3 regions of the Citrobacter werkmanii genome follow, and region 1 is predicted to be linked to each of the others. Evidence: predicted binding sites of a transcription regulator. Region 1 holds the regulator's gene; each other region holds the start of a gene.
The links. Region 1 encodes PhoB, which activates phosphate uptake and scavenging genes when phosphate is short. Its sites were predicted from a motif close to CTGTCATAAAACTGNCNNAT; they were not measured.
Positions count from the first base shown of each region.

Region 2: uvrB (excinuclease ABC subunit UvrB) is a predicted target of PhoB. The motif match lies at 3,169-3,188, and genes of this name have one in related genera.
Region 3: acuI (acrylyl-CoA reductase (NADPH)) is a predicted target of PhoB. The motif match lies at 3,306-3,325, and genes of this name have one in related genera.

Region 1 is NZ_CP044101.1:1,439,350-1,444,642, reverse strand. Features, by position in the region: gene brnQ (branched-chain amino acid transporter carrier protein BrnQ) at 1-927, opposite strand, end outside; gene phoR (phosphate regulon sensor histidine kinase PhoR) at 1,332-2,627, opposite strand; gene phoB (phosphate response regulator transcription factor PhoB) at 2,678-3,367, opposite strand; gene sbcD (exonuclease subunit SbcD) at 3,558-4,760, shown strand; gene sbcC (exonuclease subunit SbcC) at 4,757-5,293, shown strand, end outside.
Region 2 is NZ_CP044101.1:1,856,674-1,861,966, forward strand. Features, by position in the region: gene bioB (biotin synthase BioB) at 1-237, shown strand, start outside; gene bioF (8-amino-7-oxononanoate synthase) at 234-1,391, shown strand; gene bioC (malonyl-ACP O-methyltransferase BioC) at 1,375-2,130, shown strand; gene bioD (dethiobiotin synthase) at 2,123-2,821, shown strand; gene uvrB (excinuclease ABC subunit UvrB) at 3,439-5,293, shown strand, end outside.
Region 3 is NZ_CP044101.1:4,611,140-4,616,432, reverse strand. Features, by position in the region: gene accB (acetyl-CoA carboxylase biotin carboxyl carrier protein) at 1-20, opposite strand, end outside; gene msrQ (protein-methionine-sulfoxide reductase heme-binding subunit MsrQ) at 413-1,012, opposite strand; gene msrP (protein-methionine-sulfoxide reductase catalytic subunit MsrP) at 1,013-2,017, opposite strand; gene acuI (acrylyl-CoA reductase (NADPH)) at 2,137-3,111, opposite strand; gene csrD (RNase E specificity factor CsrD) at 3,337-5,277, shown strand; gene FOB24_RS24345 (hypothetical protein) at 5,286-5,293, opposite strand, start outside.

The DNA of each region.
Region 1 (5,293 bases):
GTACTGGGCAAAGAACTCTGCGCACGCGCAGGTCAGGCCAACCGCAGTCACCAGACAGGCGATGAAAATCAGCGCCGCCAGCAGGAAGCTTCCTGCGCCGCCAAAGGTGTGCTGAACATACGCATGCAGAATCGCCGCGCCGTTAGCTGACTGATCGACCAGAATTGCGCTATCGGAGCCCAGACGGAACAACGCAAGGTACAGCAGCGTTAAGCCCACACCCGCCATCAAACCAGCCCAAACGGTGTAACGGGTCAGCAGACGCGACTCGGTAACGCCACGCGAGCGGGCGGCGTTAACAATAACAATACCAAATACCATCGCGCCCAGCGTATCCATGGTCAGATAGCCATTTACGAAACCATTCGAAAATGCTGCGGTTTGATAGGCTTCCATCGCATTGCTGATCGGGCCTGCCGGCCAGACAATCGCGGCGACAGACAGTACCACCAGCGCAAGGATTTTCAGCGGAGCAAGGAAGTTGCCGACGGTATCCAGCAGTTTGCCTGGATACAGCGACACCAAAATAACAATCGCAAAATAGACCACGCTGTAGATGAACAGCGGCAGCGCAGAGTCACCGGTCAGCGGCGCAATCCCGACTTCGAAAGAGACCGTTGCGGTACGCGGCGTCGCGAACAATGGACCAACCGCCAGATAGCAGACGGTAGCCAGCAGTAATCCAGCAACCTTACCGATAGGCGTACTCAGGCTGTCCACACCGCCACCGACTTTCGCCAGCGCGACAACGGTAAGCACCGGAAGACCAACGGCGGTAATCAAAAAGCCAAAAGCCGCAGTCCAGACGTGTTCGCCTGCCTGCAAACCAACCATTGGGGGGAAGATGATGTTACCTGCACCAACGAACAGTGCAAATGTCATAAATCCCAAAGCGATAATATCGCGCGATTTTAACTGATGGGTCATAAAGTCTTACTGCCTGTGGATGTGGTGTTGAAAATAATAAATTTTTGCCTTTCCCTGGGGGACAATACAGCGGCATTTTTGCTCAATTCCAGCGGGAAACACTCCCGACCTGGCGCGGCGAAGAATAGTTTTTCGATTTACCGCGTAAATGCAGTCGGTATGACAGCATCTGGAGCGCAATTTAAACGCTTATAACGTTTTAAAGCAAGGTGGGATCCAAAAACCAGAACAATATAGCGATATGAAAAATGCAGTTAGCACAAAAAACCATTTCATGGAAAAAGGTATGGGTAATAGTTCGAACAAAAAACAATCAAACGTCGCAAAATTCAGGATGTAACTATTGACCACATAAAAAAACCAGCTCGCGCTGGCTTTTGGAAAGATTATCTTACGAATACGGGTTAATCGTTACTTTTGGCCATTAAACGTTCCGGGATGACGAAACTAAATCGCGTCCCTTTGCCTGGCGTACTTTCGATATTCAGGCGGCTATCGTGATGTTGCAGAGCATGTTTCACGATGGCCAGACCCAGTCCACTCCCGCCCGTTTGTCGGGATCGCGCTTTGTCCACGCGATAGAAGCGTTCGGTCAAACGAGGAATATGCTCCGCAGCAATACCAGGCCCATTGTCCTCGACGCTAAATTCCGCCCCGGAGGCAACATGCTGCCAGCGCACGGTGATGTGCGTACCCGCGGGGGTATGGTTCACCGCGTTATACACAAGATTCGAAATCGCGCTACGCAGTTGCTCCTCATTTCCCCGCACGCTCAGGTGGCTATCAATATCAAAAGTAAACGTATGATTATTCTGACTCAGCGTGTGCGCCTCGTGTTCAACCACGCGCAGCATCATCGGCACGTCCACCTTCTCATTAAGCAGTAGCGCTGGCGCGGCCTCTATTTTCGACAACGTCAGCAACTGCTTCACCAGCCCTTCCATGCGGTACGTTTGCTCACGCATGGTATGCAGCGCTTTTTCACGCGTCGTTCCTTCCAGCGGATGCTCCTGCATCATTTCCAGATAACCTTGTAGCACCGTCAGCGGCGTACGCAACTCATGGCTGGCGTTGGCGAAAAAGTTACGCCGCGAACCTTCCAGTTGGTGCATCTGGGTAACATCGCGCGCAACCATCAGCAATTGCTTATCGGTATAGGGCATCACGCGAATCTCCAGATGCCGTCCGGTATTGAGCACCAGATTGATTGGCCGACTAAAATCACGCGTTTTCAGATATTGCGTGAATTCCGGGTAGCGCAGCAGGTTAAGTATATTTTGCCCGCTATCGTCCGGCCAGCGCAGTCCCAGAACCTGCTGGGCCAGGCCGTTACACCAGAAAATGCCGCCCTCTTCAGTCGTCAACACCACCGCGTCGGGTAGCGATTCCGCCCCACTGCGAAAACGTTTAATCAGATTACCCAGTTCCCGACGGCGCTTTTTGTTGCGCAGTTGCATTTGATGCAGCCCATACAGCAACGGCTCCCAACTTCCGCGCCCCGGCGGCGGGGTCATGCTTCTGTCGACCCATAACCACCAGGACAAGCGTAATAAATTCCAGAAATGCCAGACAAGCAGGCCGGTTACCGACGCCAGCAAAAACCAGGGCAGGTAACCAAAAAAAGCGCTAAGGATAAACGCCGGTATGCAGCAGAGGATCAGCTCCAGTACCAGCCTTTTCCATGACAATCGTTCTAGCAAACGTCTTACTCCATTAACAGCCTAATCCGTCAGGCCCCTATTCATGTCAGTCAGAAGCGGGTCGAAAAACGATATCCCGTCCCACGAACTGTCTGCACCATACGATCGTGTCCACTGTGCTCCAGCGCTTTACGCAAGCGGCGGATATGCACATCCACTGTCCTGTCTTCCACGTACACATTGGTACCCCAGACATGATTGAGTAATTGCTCACGGCTATAGACGCGTTCAGGGTGGGTCATAAAGAAGTGCAACAGTTTGAATTCTGTCGGCCCCATATCCAATGGATCCTCGCCGGTCATCACGCGATGCGAGGTTGGGTCAAGGCTCAGCCCTTGCATCTCAATAACCTCTTCCACCGCCATGGGGGAAATACGACGCAGAACAGCTTTAATACGCGCCACCAGCTCCTTGGGAGAAAACGGCTTGGTAATATAATCATCCGCGCCCGTTTCCAGACCCCGGACGCGATCTTCCTCTTCTCCCCTCGCCGTCAGCATCATCACGGGAATATCCCGCGTCATCGCTTCGCGCTTGAGATGTTTAATAAACTGTAGGCCCGAGCCGCCGGGTAGCATCCAGTCAAGCAAGACGAGATCCGGCCAGGGTTCATTGAGTTGGTTCACAGCACTGTCATAGTCTTCGGCTTCTACGGGTTGAAAACCGTTTTGCTCGAGCACGAAGCAGACCATTTCACGAATTGGAGCTTCATCTTCTACGACCAGAATACGTCTCGCCATGATTTGCCCTGTTTATAATTAAATCGTTTGCCATCAATACGGTGCCATTATGCGTCAGTTTTATGACAGATTTATGAAAAGATAGTCCAGGTTTAACGCAGCCCCGCGAATTATGACAGCCCTTAAACAAGATATTACCGTCCTTGCAGGGTTATAATCCCCGCCACTGTTTTATCGTCATGGAACTCTTATGCGCATCCTTCACACGTCTGACTGGCATCTGGGCCAAAATTTCTACAGCAAGAGCCGCGCCGCTGAACATCAGGCCTTTCTCGACTGGCTGCTGGAAACGGCACAATCCCAGCAGGTGGATGCCATTATTGTGGCGGGCGATATTTTCGATACCGGCTCACCGCCAAGCTATGCCCGTGAGCTGTATAACCGTTTTGTCGTTAATCTGCAGCAAACCGGCTGTCATCTGGTGGTGTTGGCAGGTAACCACGACTCCGTCGCCACGCTCAACGAATCCCGCGATATTCTGGCGTTTCTCAACACCACAGTGATCGCCAGCGCTGGCCATGCGCCGCAGGTGCTGTCTCAACGCGACGGCACGCCGGGCGCGATCCTGTGCCCGGTTCCTTTTTTACGCCCGCGTGACATCATTACCAGCCAGGCCGGGCTAACCGGACAAGAGAAACAGCAGCATTTGCTGTCAGCAATCACCGACTACTACCAGCAGCAGTATCAGGACGCCTGTACGCTGCGCGGCGACCAGAACCTACCCATCATTGCGACCGGGCATCTGACCACCGTCGGCGCCAGTAAAAGTGACGCGGTACGTGACATTTATATTGGTACGCTGGACGCCTTTCCGGCACAAAACTTCCCTCCGGCCGATTACATCGCGCTGGGGCATATTCACCGGGCGCAGGTTATCGGCGGAACAGAGCATATTCGCTACTGCGGTTCGCCAATTGCGCTCAGTTTTGACGAGTGCGGCAAAAGCAAATGCGTCCATCTGGTGAGCTTCGAAAACGGCAAGCTGAGCGCTGTTGAACACCTCACCGTACCGGTCACCCAGCCGTTGGCGGTGCTGAAAGGTGATTTAGCCGCGATTACCGCCCAACTAGAGCAGTGGCGCGGTGTGCAGCAGGAACCGCCAGTCTGGTTAGATATCGAAATCACCACCGATGACTATCTGCACGACATGCAGCGTAAGATTCAGGCATTAACCGAAGATTTACCGGTAGAGGTGTTATTGGTGCGCCGTAGCCGGGAACAGCGCGAACGTATTATGGCGAATGAACGACGTGAAACGCTAAGCGAGCTGAGCGTGACGGACGTTTTTGCCCGTCGCCTGGCGCTGGAAGAACTCGAAGAATCGCAACGCGAGCGCCTGAATCAACTGTTTAGCACCACCTTACACACGCTTGCCGGGGAGACCGAAGCATGAAAATTCTCAGCCTGCGTTTGAAAAACCTCAATTCTCTGAAAGGAGAATGGAAAGTCGATTTCACGGCTGAGCCCTTTGCCAGCAATGGGCTATTCGCCATCACGGGTCCAACGGGCGCGGGAAAAACCACCCTGCTGGACGCCATTTGTCTCGCGCTGTATCACGAAACGCCGCGGCTCAATACCGTGTCTCAATCGCAAAACGATCTGATGACCCGCGACACCGCCGAGTGTCTGGCCGAGGTCGAGTTCGAAGTCCGGGGCGAAGCCTATCGCGCATTCTGGAGCCAGAACCGCGCGCGCAATCAGCCTGAAGGCAACCTACAGGCTCCGCGCGTAGAACTTGCCCGCTGCGCCGACGGTAAAATCCTCGCCGATAAAGTCAAAGACAAGTTGGAAATGACCGCCGAACTTACCGGCCTGGATTATGGTCGTTTCACCCGTTCGATGCTGCTGTCTCAGGGGCAATTTGCCGCATTTCTCAATGCCAAACCGAAAGAGCGTGCCGAACTGCTGGAAGAGCTGACGGGGACT
Region 2 (5,293 bases), 420 kb from region 1:
AACGAGCAAACCCAGGCGATGTGCTTTATGGCCGGCGCTAACTCGATTTTCTACGGCTGCAAACTGCTGACCACGCCGAACCCGAACGAAGATAAAGATTTGCTGTTGTTCCGCAAGCTGGGTCTCAACCCGCAGCAAACGGCGGTGCTGGCGGGGGATAACGAACAGCAACAACGTCTCGAGCAGGCGCTGCGTACCCCGGATACCGATGATTACTACAACGCGGCAACCGTATGACCTGGCAGCAAAAAATTGGCGATGCGCTCACGGCGCGTCGTTGCGCTGATGCGTGGCGGCAGCGCTATGCGGTGACCCAGGGCGCCGGTCGCTGGCTGCAGGCCGACGGTCGCCAGTATCTGAATTTCTCCAGCAACGACTACCTTGGCCTGAGCCACCATCCGCAGATTATCTGCGCCTGGCAGCAGGGAGCTGAACGTTTTGGCGTCGGCAGCGGCGGATCGGGTCATGTCAGCGGTTATTCCGTGGCTCACCAGGCGCTGGAAGAAGAGCTGGCGCAGTGGCTGGGCTATTCGCGGGCGCTGTTATTTATCTCCGGTTTTGCCGCTAATCAGGCGGTCATTGCCGCATTGATGGAAAAAGAGGATCGGATTGTTGCAGACCGGCTCAGCCATGCTTCGCTGCTGGAAGCTGCCAGCCTTAGCCCTGCTGTTTTACGTCGCTTTACCCATAACGACTCGCAACATCTGGAGCGTCTGCTGACTACTCCCTGTCCGGGGCAGCAGCTCGTGGTCACTGAAGGCGTGTTCAGCATGGATGGCGACAGCGCGCCGCTCGCTGAAATCCACGCGGCAGCGAAACGACACGGTGCGTGGCTGCTGGTGGACGATGCGCACGGCGTTGGCGTAACCGGTGCAGAAGGGCGCGGCTCCTGCTGGCGACAGCAGGTGAAACCCGAACTGTTAGTGGTGACGTTTGGCAAAGGATTTGGCGTCAGCGGCGCGGCAATCCTGTGTTCTGACAGCGTGGCCGACTATCTGTTGCAGTTTGCCCGCCATCTGATCTACAGCACCAGTATGCCTCCGGCGCAGGCTCAGGCCCTGCGCGCCGCGCTGGCGGTGATCCGCAGCCGTGAAGGCGATGAACGCCGGGAAAAGTTAGCGATGCTGATCCAGCGTTTTCGCGCTGGGGTAAATACGCCGGGTTTAACGCTGGCGAATTCAACCAGTGCTATTCAGCCGCTGATTGTTGGCGATAACCATAAAGCCTTGCAGCTGGCGGATGCGCTACGGCAACAGGGATGTTGGGTGACGGCAATTCGCCCGCCGACGGTGCCCGCCGGTACGGCCAGATTACGGCTGACGCTGACCCAGGCGCATGAGGTGCAGGATATCGATCGTCTACTGGAGGTGTTGCATGGCGCAGGTCAATAAACGGGCGATTGCCGCCGCGTTTGGCCGCGCGGCCACCCACTATGAGCAACACGCAGAGCTACAGCGTCAAAGTGCCGATGCGTTACTGGCGTTACTGGATGGCGGCACGTTCTCGCAGGTATTGGATGCGGGCTGTGGGCCTGGACGTATGAGTCGTTACTGGCGTGAGCAGGGGAGTGAGGTCTGCGCGCTGGATCTGTCGTCGCAAATGCTGGCTGAAGCGCAGCGTCACGATGTCGCCCACCATTATCTGCTGGCGGATATCGAAGCCATCCCGCAGGCAAGCGCGAGCTTTGACCTGGCCTGGAGTAATCTGGCCGTACAGTGGTGTGGCGACCTGCGCGGCGCGTTAAGCGAGCTTTACCGGGTGGTGCGTCCTGGCGGGACGGTGGCGTTTAGTACCCTGGCGCAGGGTTCGATGCCGGAACTTCGTCAGGCCTGGCAGGCGGTTGACGATCGGGAGCACGCCAACCGTTTTTTGCCCGTGGCGCAACTGGAAAACGCCCTGTATGGCTGGGATGTTGAATACCAGTTTCATGCCGTCACGCTGTGGTTTGATGATGCGCTGAGCGCCATGCGTTCGCTAAAAGGCATTGGCGCGACGCATTTGCATGATGGGCGCGAGCAACGTGTGCTGACGCGCGCTCAGCTGCGCCAGCTACAGTTAGCCTGGCCCTGTCAGCAGGGGAAATATCCGCTGACCTACCATCTTTTTTTAGGAGTAATTCAACGTGGCTAAAACGTATTTTGTCACCGGGACAGATACCGAAGTCGGTAAAACTGTCGCCAGCTGCGCGCTGCTCCAGGCGGCGGGACAACTGGGGTTGCGCGCCGTTGGCTATAAGCCGGTGGCGTCAGGCAGTGAAATGACGGCTGATGGCCTGCGAAACAGCGATGCGTTGGCATTACAGCGCAATAGCGCTGTGACGGCGGACTATACGGCGATTAATCCCTACTGCTTCGCTGAACCTACCTCGCCGCATATCATCAGCGCCGACGAAGGTCGCCCCATTTTGGCCTCCGTGATGTCATCGGGTTTACGCACGCTTGAAGCGCAGGCTGACTGGGTACTGGTGGAGGGGGCTGGTGGATGGTTTACGCCGCTTTCGCCAACGCTGAGTTTTTCCGACTGGGTCAAAACAGAACAGTTGCCGGTGATTCTGGTGGTTGGCGTTAAGCTCGGCTGCATCAATCACGCCATTCTGACCGCCCAGGCGGTGCAGCAGGCCGGACTGACGCTTGCCGGATGGGTAGCCAATGATGTGACGCCGCCCGGCAAACGTCATGCGGAATACATGGCGACGCTGAAGCGCGTGATTCCGGCACCTTGGCTGGGGGAAATTCCCTGGCTGGCAGAAGATCCTGAGCAGGCATCGACCGGACGTTATCTCGATCTCAGCATTTTGTCTTTGACGGCATCAGCTGGTTGAATCGAGAGGGGAAATAACGCTGGTCGCTATTGCAGTAGGCGGACAAGAAAATGGTGAAAATGCGAGCAAGATCTCGGCTCTCCCTGGCCGCCTCGTTAGCTGATAAATATCAAAAAATAGCGATAATTTTTTTTTAGCCCAGCGGAAAAGAGAGTCAGGGTGTTTTTGCCAGGCTACAGTCCACACGGGCTGGAAGCAGTTATCCACTATTCCTGTGGATAACCTTGTGCATTAGGGTTAGAAAACACAATGTAAGCGAGAGAAGACGCGGCCTGCGACTAAATTGATGCGAAAGACGGCTTGAGAAAATAATCTTTAAATTACAGATAGTTAGATAAAAGCAATGGCTGTCGCAGAAGTGTCATGTGTTGCCATAAAACTTTCATCGGCTGGCTTGACAAATGTTAAAAAAGGCATTGGTTTGGGGATAACACATTTTTGCTGGTGTTTTATCTTGTCTGGGGGCAAATTTTGGCCTGCAGTCACGGCTATTTTGCGGGTGTAACAGAAATATTCTGGCGCGTTACTGTTTTTTCATCCAGTATATTTTACTGGCAAAATATACGACTGCGAGTAAAATTACACACCTGCCCGCCCATTGCTTCAGGTAGCTGCTCATGAGTAAACCGTTCAAACTAAATTCCGCTTTTAAACCCTCTGGCGATCAGCCTGAGGCGATACGTCGCCTGGAAGAAGGTCTGGAGGACGGTCTGGCGCATCAGACGCTGCTGGGGGTGACGGGATCGGGGAAAACATTCACCATCGCGAATGTGATTGCGGACCTACAGCGTCCTACCATGGTGCTGGCGCCTAACAAGACGCTTGCCGCGCAGCTATATGGCGAGATGAAAGAGTTCTTTCCGGAAAACGCGGTGGAATATTTTGTCTCCTACTACGACTATTATCAGCCGGAAGCTTACGTACCGAGTTCTGATACCTTCATCGAGAAGGATGCCTCGGTCAACGAACACATTGAGCAGATGCGTCTGTCGGCGACCAAAGCGCTACTGGAACGTCGGGATGTCGTTGTGGTGGCGTCGGTTTCCGCCATTTATGGTTTGGGCGACCCGGACCTGTATCTGAAAATGATGCTGCATCTGACGGTGGGGATGATCATTGACCAGCGCGCGATCCTGCGTCGTCTGGCGGAGCTGCAATATACCCGTAACGATCAGGCATTCCAGCGCGGGACCTTCCGCGTGCGCGGTGAAGTTATCGACATTTTCCCGGCTGAATCCGACGACATTGCGCTGCGCGTGGAACTGTTCGATGAGGAAGTCGAGCGTTTGTCGCTGTTTGACCCGCTTACCGGGCAGGTTGAATCGACCATTTCCCGCTATACCATCTACCCGAAAACGCACTACGTCACGCCGCGCGAACGTATCGTGCAGGCGATGGAAGAAATTAAAGTCGAGCTGGCAGACCGCCGTAAAAATCTGCTGGCGAATAACAAGTTGCTGGAAGAGCAGCGCTTAAGCCAGCGTACACAGTTCGATCTGGAAATGATGAACGAGCTGGGTTATTGCTCGGGGATTGAAAACTATTCCCGCTATCTGTCCGGACGCGGTCCAGGCGAGCCGCCGCCGACGTTGTTTGATTACCTGCCGGCTGATGGTCTGCTGGTAGTGGATGAATCCCACGTCACTATCCCGCAAATTGGCGGTATGTACCGTGGCGACCGGGCGCGTAAAGAGACCCTGGTCGAATACGGATTCCGTTTGCCCTCGGCGCTGGATAACCGTCCGCTTAAATTTGAAGAGTTCGAGGCACTGGCTCCGCAGACCATCTACGTCTCGGCGACGCCGGGGAACTATGAGCTGGAGAAATCCGGTGATGACGTGGTTGATCAGGTAGTACGACCGACCGGCCTGCTGGATCCGGTGATAGAAGTGCGTCCGGTGGCGACACAGGTTGACGATCTGCTGTCGGAGATCCGCACGCGTGCGGCGATTAACGAACGTGTGCTGGTCACCACGCTTACCAAACGCATGGCGGAAGACCTCACCGAATACCTCGAAGAGCACGGCGAGCGGGTGCGTTATCTGCACTCAGACATCGATACCGTGGAACGTATGGAAATCATTCGTGACCTGCGCCTGGGCGAGTTTGACGTGCTGGTGGGTATCAACCTGTTACGTGAGGGGCTGGACATGCCTGAGGTCTCGCTGGTGGCGATTCTGGACGCAGACAAAGAAGGGTTCCTGCGCTCTGAACGCTCACTTATCCAGACCATCGGTCGCGCGGCGCGTAACATCAACGGCAAGGCTATACTCTACGGCGATAAAATTACCGCCTCGATGGCCAGGGCGATTGGTGAAACTGAACGTCGTCGCGAGAAGCAGCAGCGCTATAACGAAGAGCACGGTATTACGCCGCAGGGGCTGAACAAGAAAGTGGTCGATATTTTGGCGCTGGGTCAGAATATTGCGAAGACCAAGGCGAAGGGCAAAGGGAAGTCACGTGCGGGTGCGA
Region 3 (5,293 bases), 1.8 Mb from region 1:
TTAATCTTACGAATATCCATGAGTGGGTTCCGTACTCTTTGTTTAGTGAGATTGTGACAGGCGTTTTACCGCCGTCTGTATAGCATTTTTATAACAGTGAGTGACAAGATGCCACGCATCTCAGGCGTTGCACTGGGTGCTGATGCCATTACATGAGATTGCCAGACTTGTTAGTCATTGTGCGGCTATCTTCTGTCATTTTCGGGTAAAAGACAAAATATACCTTCAATATGCGATTGTCACCCTTTCCGCGCCGTAAAAACGCTACCGGGGATAGCAAAGGCGCACATTATAACTATTTCGTAGCAATTGGCAGCTAAATACTGGTCTTATCAGGGAAGATAATCAACCGTTAACATGTAAAGAAAATCGGATCGTCCGTGTTTTGCAACGTACTGCACATATCGTGAAACTACCGCCACCACTGGCGAAACTTCCTGTAGCGGCAGGCTAACAGCACCGCAGCAAGTGCGGCATAAATAATCGGTTGAGGGGAGATGATTTTAACCGACCACAGATAATGTATGGGTGCCGGGATCGCCACAAGATAGACGAAGTTGTGCAAAAATTGCCAATACTTACCCAGCTTTCGCTGTGCAGATTGCGTGGACGTTAAGGTGAGAGCAAATAATATGACCCAACAGACAATACCCAACATCAAATACGGTCGCGAAATGAATTCCCGCCCCAACAGCGCCAGATTATGAATACCCAGTTCCAGTAACGCGTAGCTGGTTAAATGCAGCGTCGCCCAGGCGAAACACCATAGCCCTAACAGGCGACGAGTGCGTATCAATAATGGCTGTTTAGCGTAGCGCGCGAGTGGAGAGACCAGCAAGGTCGCCAGTAAGAATTTCAGAGCTGTCCTACCGGTAAAGTGCTGGATATCTTTGACCGGATCGGCGCTCAAACCGCCATGATTTACCGCCCAAAAGAGCCAGATTAACGGCAAAAATCCGCCAAGATGCAGGCAAACTTTCAGCCCGGTAATGTGCTTTGCAGTCAGACGCACTTAAAAATTCTCCTGTAGATTAAGACCACGATACAGGGAAGCAACCTCTTCGGCATAACCGTTAAACAACAGCGTGGATTGACGCTGTACGTCCAGAATACCGCCAGCGCCAATAAAACGTTCGGTGGCCTGGGACCAGCGGGGGTGATCGACATGCGGATTCACGTTGGCATAAAACCCATATTCATTAGGCGCGGCCAGGTTCCACGTTGTTGGGGGGCGTTCGCGCGTAAGTTTGATACTCACGATCGACTTTATGCCCTTAAATCCGTATTTCCACGGCACAATTAAGCGGATGGGGGCGCCATTTTGCGGCGGAAGGGCCTTACCATAAACCCCTACTGTAAGCAGGGTTAGTGGATGCATTGCTTCATCCAGGCGTAACCCTTCAACATAGGGATATTTCAGCCCGCCGCCAATAAAGCGATCTTTCTGACCAGGCATTTCATCCGGGGCGTAGCGCGTTTCGAAAGCGACATATTTTGCGTTGCTGGTGGGTTCAACCTGCGCCAGCAGTTTATGTAATGGAAAGCCAATCCACGGCACCACCATTGACCAGGCTTCCACGCAGCGCATCCGATAAATCCGCTCTTCCAATGGGAAACGGGTGGTCAGCGCATCATGATCGAGAGTGAGGGGTTTTGCGACTTCGCCAGTGATTTTCAAGGTCCACGGATCGGTTTTCAGGCTGCCTGCGTTGGCCGCTGGATCCGCTTTGTCGAGACCAAATTCATAGAAGTTGTTGTAGCCAGAAACTTTATCTGCTGGCGTTAAAGGAAGCGAATTTTGCCAGGCGGTGGGCTTGCTGAAATTAAGCGGCTTACCCGCAGGCGCCGGAGGGCGGTCATTACCCTTAAACCAGCTCAGAAGGTCGGCCTGCGCAGCGTGAGGCAAAGACAACGCGGCAACGCTGATCCCTAATGCTTTCAGTACCTGGCGGCGCTGCATAAAAAAAGCCGACTCGGCGGTGACGTCGGCTTCTGTAAATGGACGTAATTTCTTCATAACAGACTCCCGGCTTACGCGTCATGACAGACAAGGGATGCGTAGTTAATATGGCAGGGAGTCTCTATATATGCCGCGAAATTTTGTTAGTTAAGTGTAAATTTCTGCGCCGATGCCTGTTATTTCACCTTCACCAGGGTACGACCTTGCACCTGGTTATTGATGATGGCATCGGCGAACTTCGGCGCATCCGCTAGCGTAATCTCCGTGGCGGCCTGAGCATAGAACGATTCCGGCAGATCCTTAACCAAACGCGCCCAGGCTTCTGCGCGACGTGCCGGTGGGGTCATCACCGAGTCCACCCCTTGCAAACGTACATTACGCAGAATGAATGGCATGACGGTGGTCGGCAGCGCGAAGCCGCCCGCCAGGCCGCAGGCGGCCACGCAGCCACCGTAGTTCATCTGTGCCAGGACTTTCGCCAGCACTTTATCGCCAACGGTATCAATTGCACCGGCCCACAGTTGTTTTTCCAACGGGCGAGATTCAGCAAACTCATCGCGGCTGAGAATACGATTTGCGCCCAGGCTCTTCAGATAGTCGTGGGTGCTTTCGCGCCCTGATACTGCCACAACCTGATAGCCCAGCTTATGCAGTAATGCCACGGCAGTGCTGCCCACGCCGCCGCTGGCGCCGGTGACGACAATCTCACCGTCTTGCGGGCGAATACCTGCATCCTCAAGCGCCATAACGCACAGCATGGCGGTAAAACCGGCGGTGCCGATGACCATCGCTTTGCGCCCGTCCAGCCCTTGCGGCAGCGCTACCAGCCAGTCGCCTTTGACGCGCGCACGTTCAGCCAGCCCGCCCCAATGGTTTTCACCCACACCCCAGCCGGTCAGTAAGACTTCCTGACCCGCATGAAAACGGGGATCTTCGCTTGCACGCACGGTACCGGCGAAGTCAATGCCAGGAATCATCGGAAAGTTGCGGATGATTTTACCCTTGCCAGTGATAGCCAGGGCGTCTTTATAGTTCAGGCTCGACCAGTGGACATCCACCGTTACATCGCCTTCCGGGAGCTGGTTTTCGTCGAGGGGTTGAACGGATGCGAGGGTTTTTCCGTCCTGCTGTTCTAAGATCAAAGCCTGCATAACCTGTCCTCAATTCGTATAGTGGATTGGAAAATTGTTAATGAAGACTATACTCGCTAATCAAAACATGATGCCGATTCTGCGCAATAAATTGCCAGATATACCTGATTTGGTAGTATGCCCCCACAGTTTGCATAAATTGGCGGATTTTGCGTTCAGTTTTGCATTTTCGAGTCGCTTTATCTCTTTCACACCTGTTTCATAACTGTCGGAGTTAACACAAGGATGCGATTAACGACGAAATTCTCAGCTTTTGTCACGCTGCTTACTGGGTTAACGATCTTTGTGACTCTGATTGGCTGCTCGCTGAGTTTCTACAACGCTATTCAATATAAGTTCACTACGCGAGTGCAGGCGGTGGCGACGGCGATTGATACACATCTTGTCTCCCGCGATTTCGTTTCGCTGACGCCGCAAATCGATGAACTGATGGTTTCTGTTGATATCGTGCGTATCGAGTTGCTGCAAGGGGAGCATATAGTGTATGACCACTCCCGAACCAGCAGCTACCGTCCGGCAGGAACGAACAACCTCTACCGCGACATCACCGTACCGTTGGTCAAGCATCCGGGCATGTCAGTTCGCCTGGTTTATCAGGATCCGATGGGCAACTATTTCCATTCGCTACTGACTACCGCGCCGCTCACACTGGCCATTGCGTTTATTATTCTGATGCTCTTTTTGTCGGTACGCTGGCTTCAGCGTCAGCTTTCAGGCCAGGAGTTACTGGAGATTCGTTCCACGCGTATTCTGAACGGTGAACGCGGGTCGAATGTACGAGGAACGGTCTATGAATGGCCAGCGCGCACCAGCAGTGCGCTCGATATGTTGCTGACTGAAATTCAAAATGCCCGCGAGCAACGCAGCCGACTGGACACCCTGATTCGTTCCTATGTTGCGCAGGATACAAAAACCGGGCTGAGTAACCGTCTGTTTTTTGATAACCAGTTGGCCACGCTGTTGGAAGATCAAGAAAAGGTGGGAGCGCATGGCGTCGTGATGATGGTGCGTCTGCCGGACTTTACTCTGCTGCGAGATAGCTGGGGAATCACCCTGGCGGAAGAACAAATTTCAACGCTAATCAATTTGTTGTCGACGTTTATGACGCGTTATCCGGGGGCATTGCTGGCGCGCTACCACCGTAGCGATTTTGCCATCCTGTTGCCACATCGCACGCTGAAAGAAGCCGAAAGCATCGCCGGGCAATTATTAAAAGCGGTCGATGCGCTTCCGACTAATAAAATGATCGATCGTGCCGATATGGTTCATATTGGCATTTGCGTTTGCCGCAGTGGTCAGTCGACGGAACAGGTGATGGATCATGCTGAGGCCGCCACCCGGAATTCGGTCCTGCAGGGTGGGAACAGCTGGTCGGTCTATGATGACTCCCTGCCGGAAAAAGGCCGGGGCAACGTGCGCTGGCGGACGCTGATTGAACAGATGCTCAGCCGGGGCGGGCCGAGAATATATCAAAAACCTGCGGTAACGCGTGAAGGACGGGTACACCACCGGGAACTGATGTGCCGTATTTTTGATGGCAGCGAAGAGGTTATTTCGGCGGAATATATGCCGATGGTGCTGCAGTTTGGCCTGGCTGAAGAGTATGACCGTTTACAGTTAAGTCGTCTGATCCTGCTTTTGGGCTACTGGCCGCAGGAAAGCCTGGCGATGCAGATAACGGTTGAATCGCTAATTCGCCCACGTTTTCAGCGCTGGCTGCGTGATACGTTGATGCAGTGCGAAAAATCACTACGCAAACGCATAATTATTGAACTTGCTGAGGCAGATGTTTGTCAACATATCAGCCGATTACAGCCCGTCATCCGATTGATGGATGCGCTAGGGGTACGGATCGCCGTTACGCAGGCCGGTTTAACGCTGGTGAGCACCAGCTGGATTAAAGAGCTTAACGTTGAGTTATTGAAGCTGCATCCAAGCCTGGTGAGGAATATTGATAAGCGAACCGAAAACCAACTGTTGGTTCAAAGCCTGGCGGAGGCCTGTTCAGGCACGCCAACGCAGGTTTATGCCACGGGAGTTCGTTCGCGTAGCGAGTGGCATACGCTGACGGAACGCGGAGTTGCTGGTGGGCAAGGGGATTTTTTTGCCGCATCACAGCCACTTGACACTAACGTGAAAAAATATTCGCAAAGATATTCGGTTTAACCTGCCGTTTAATTCG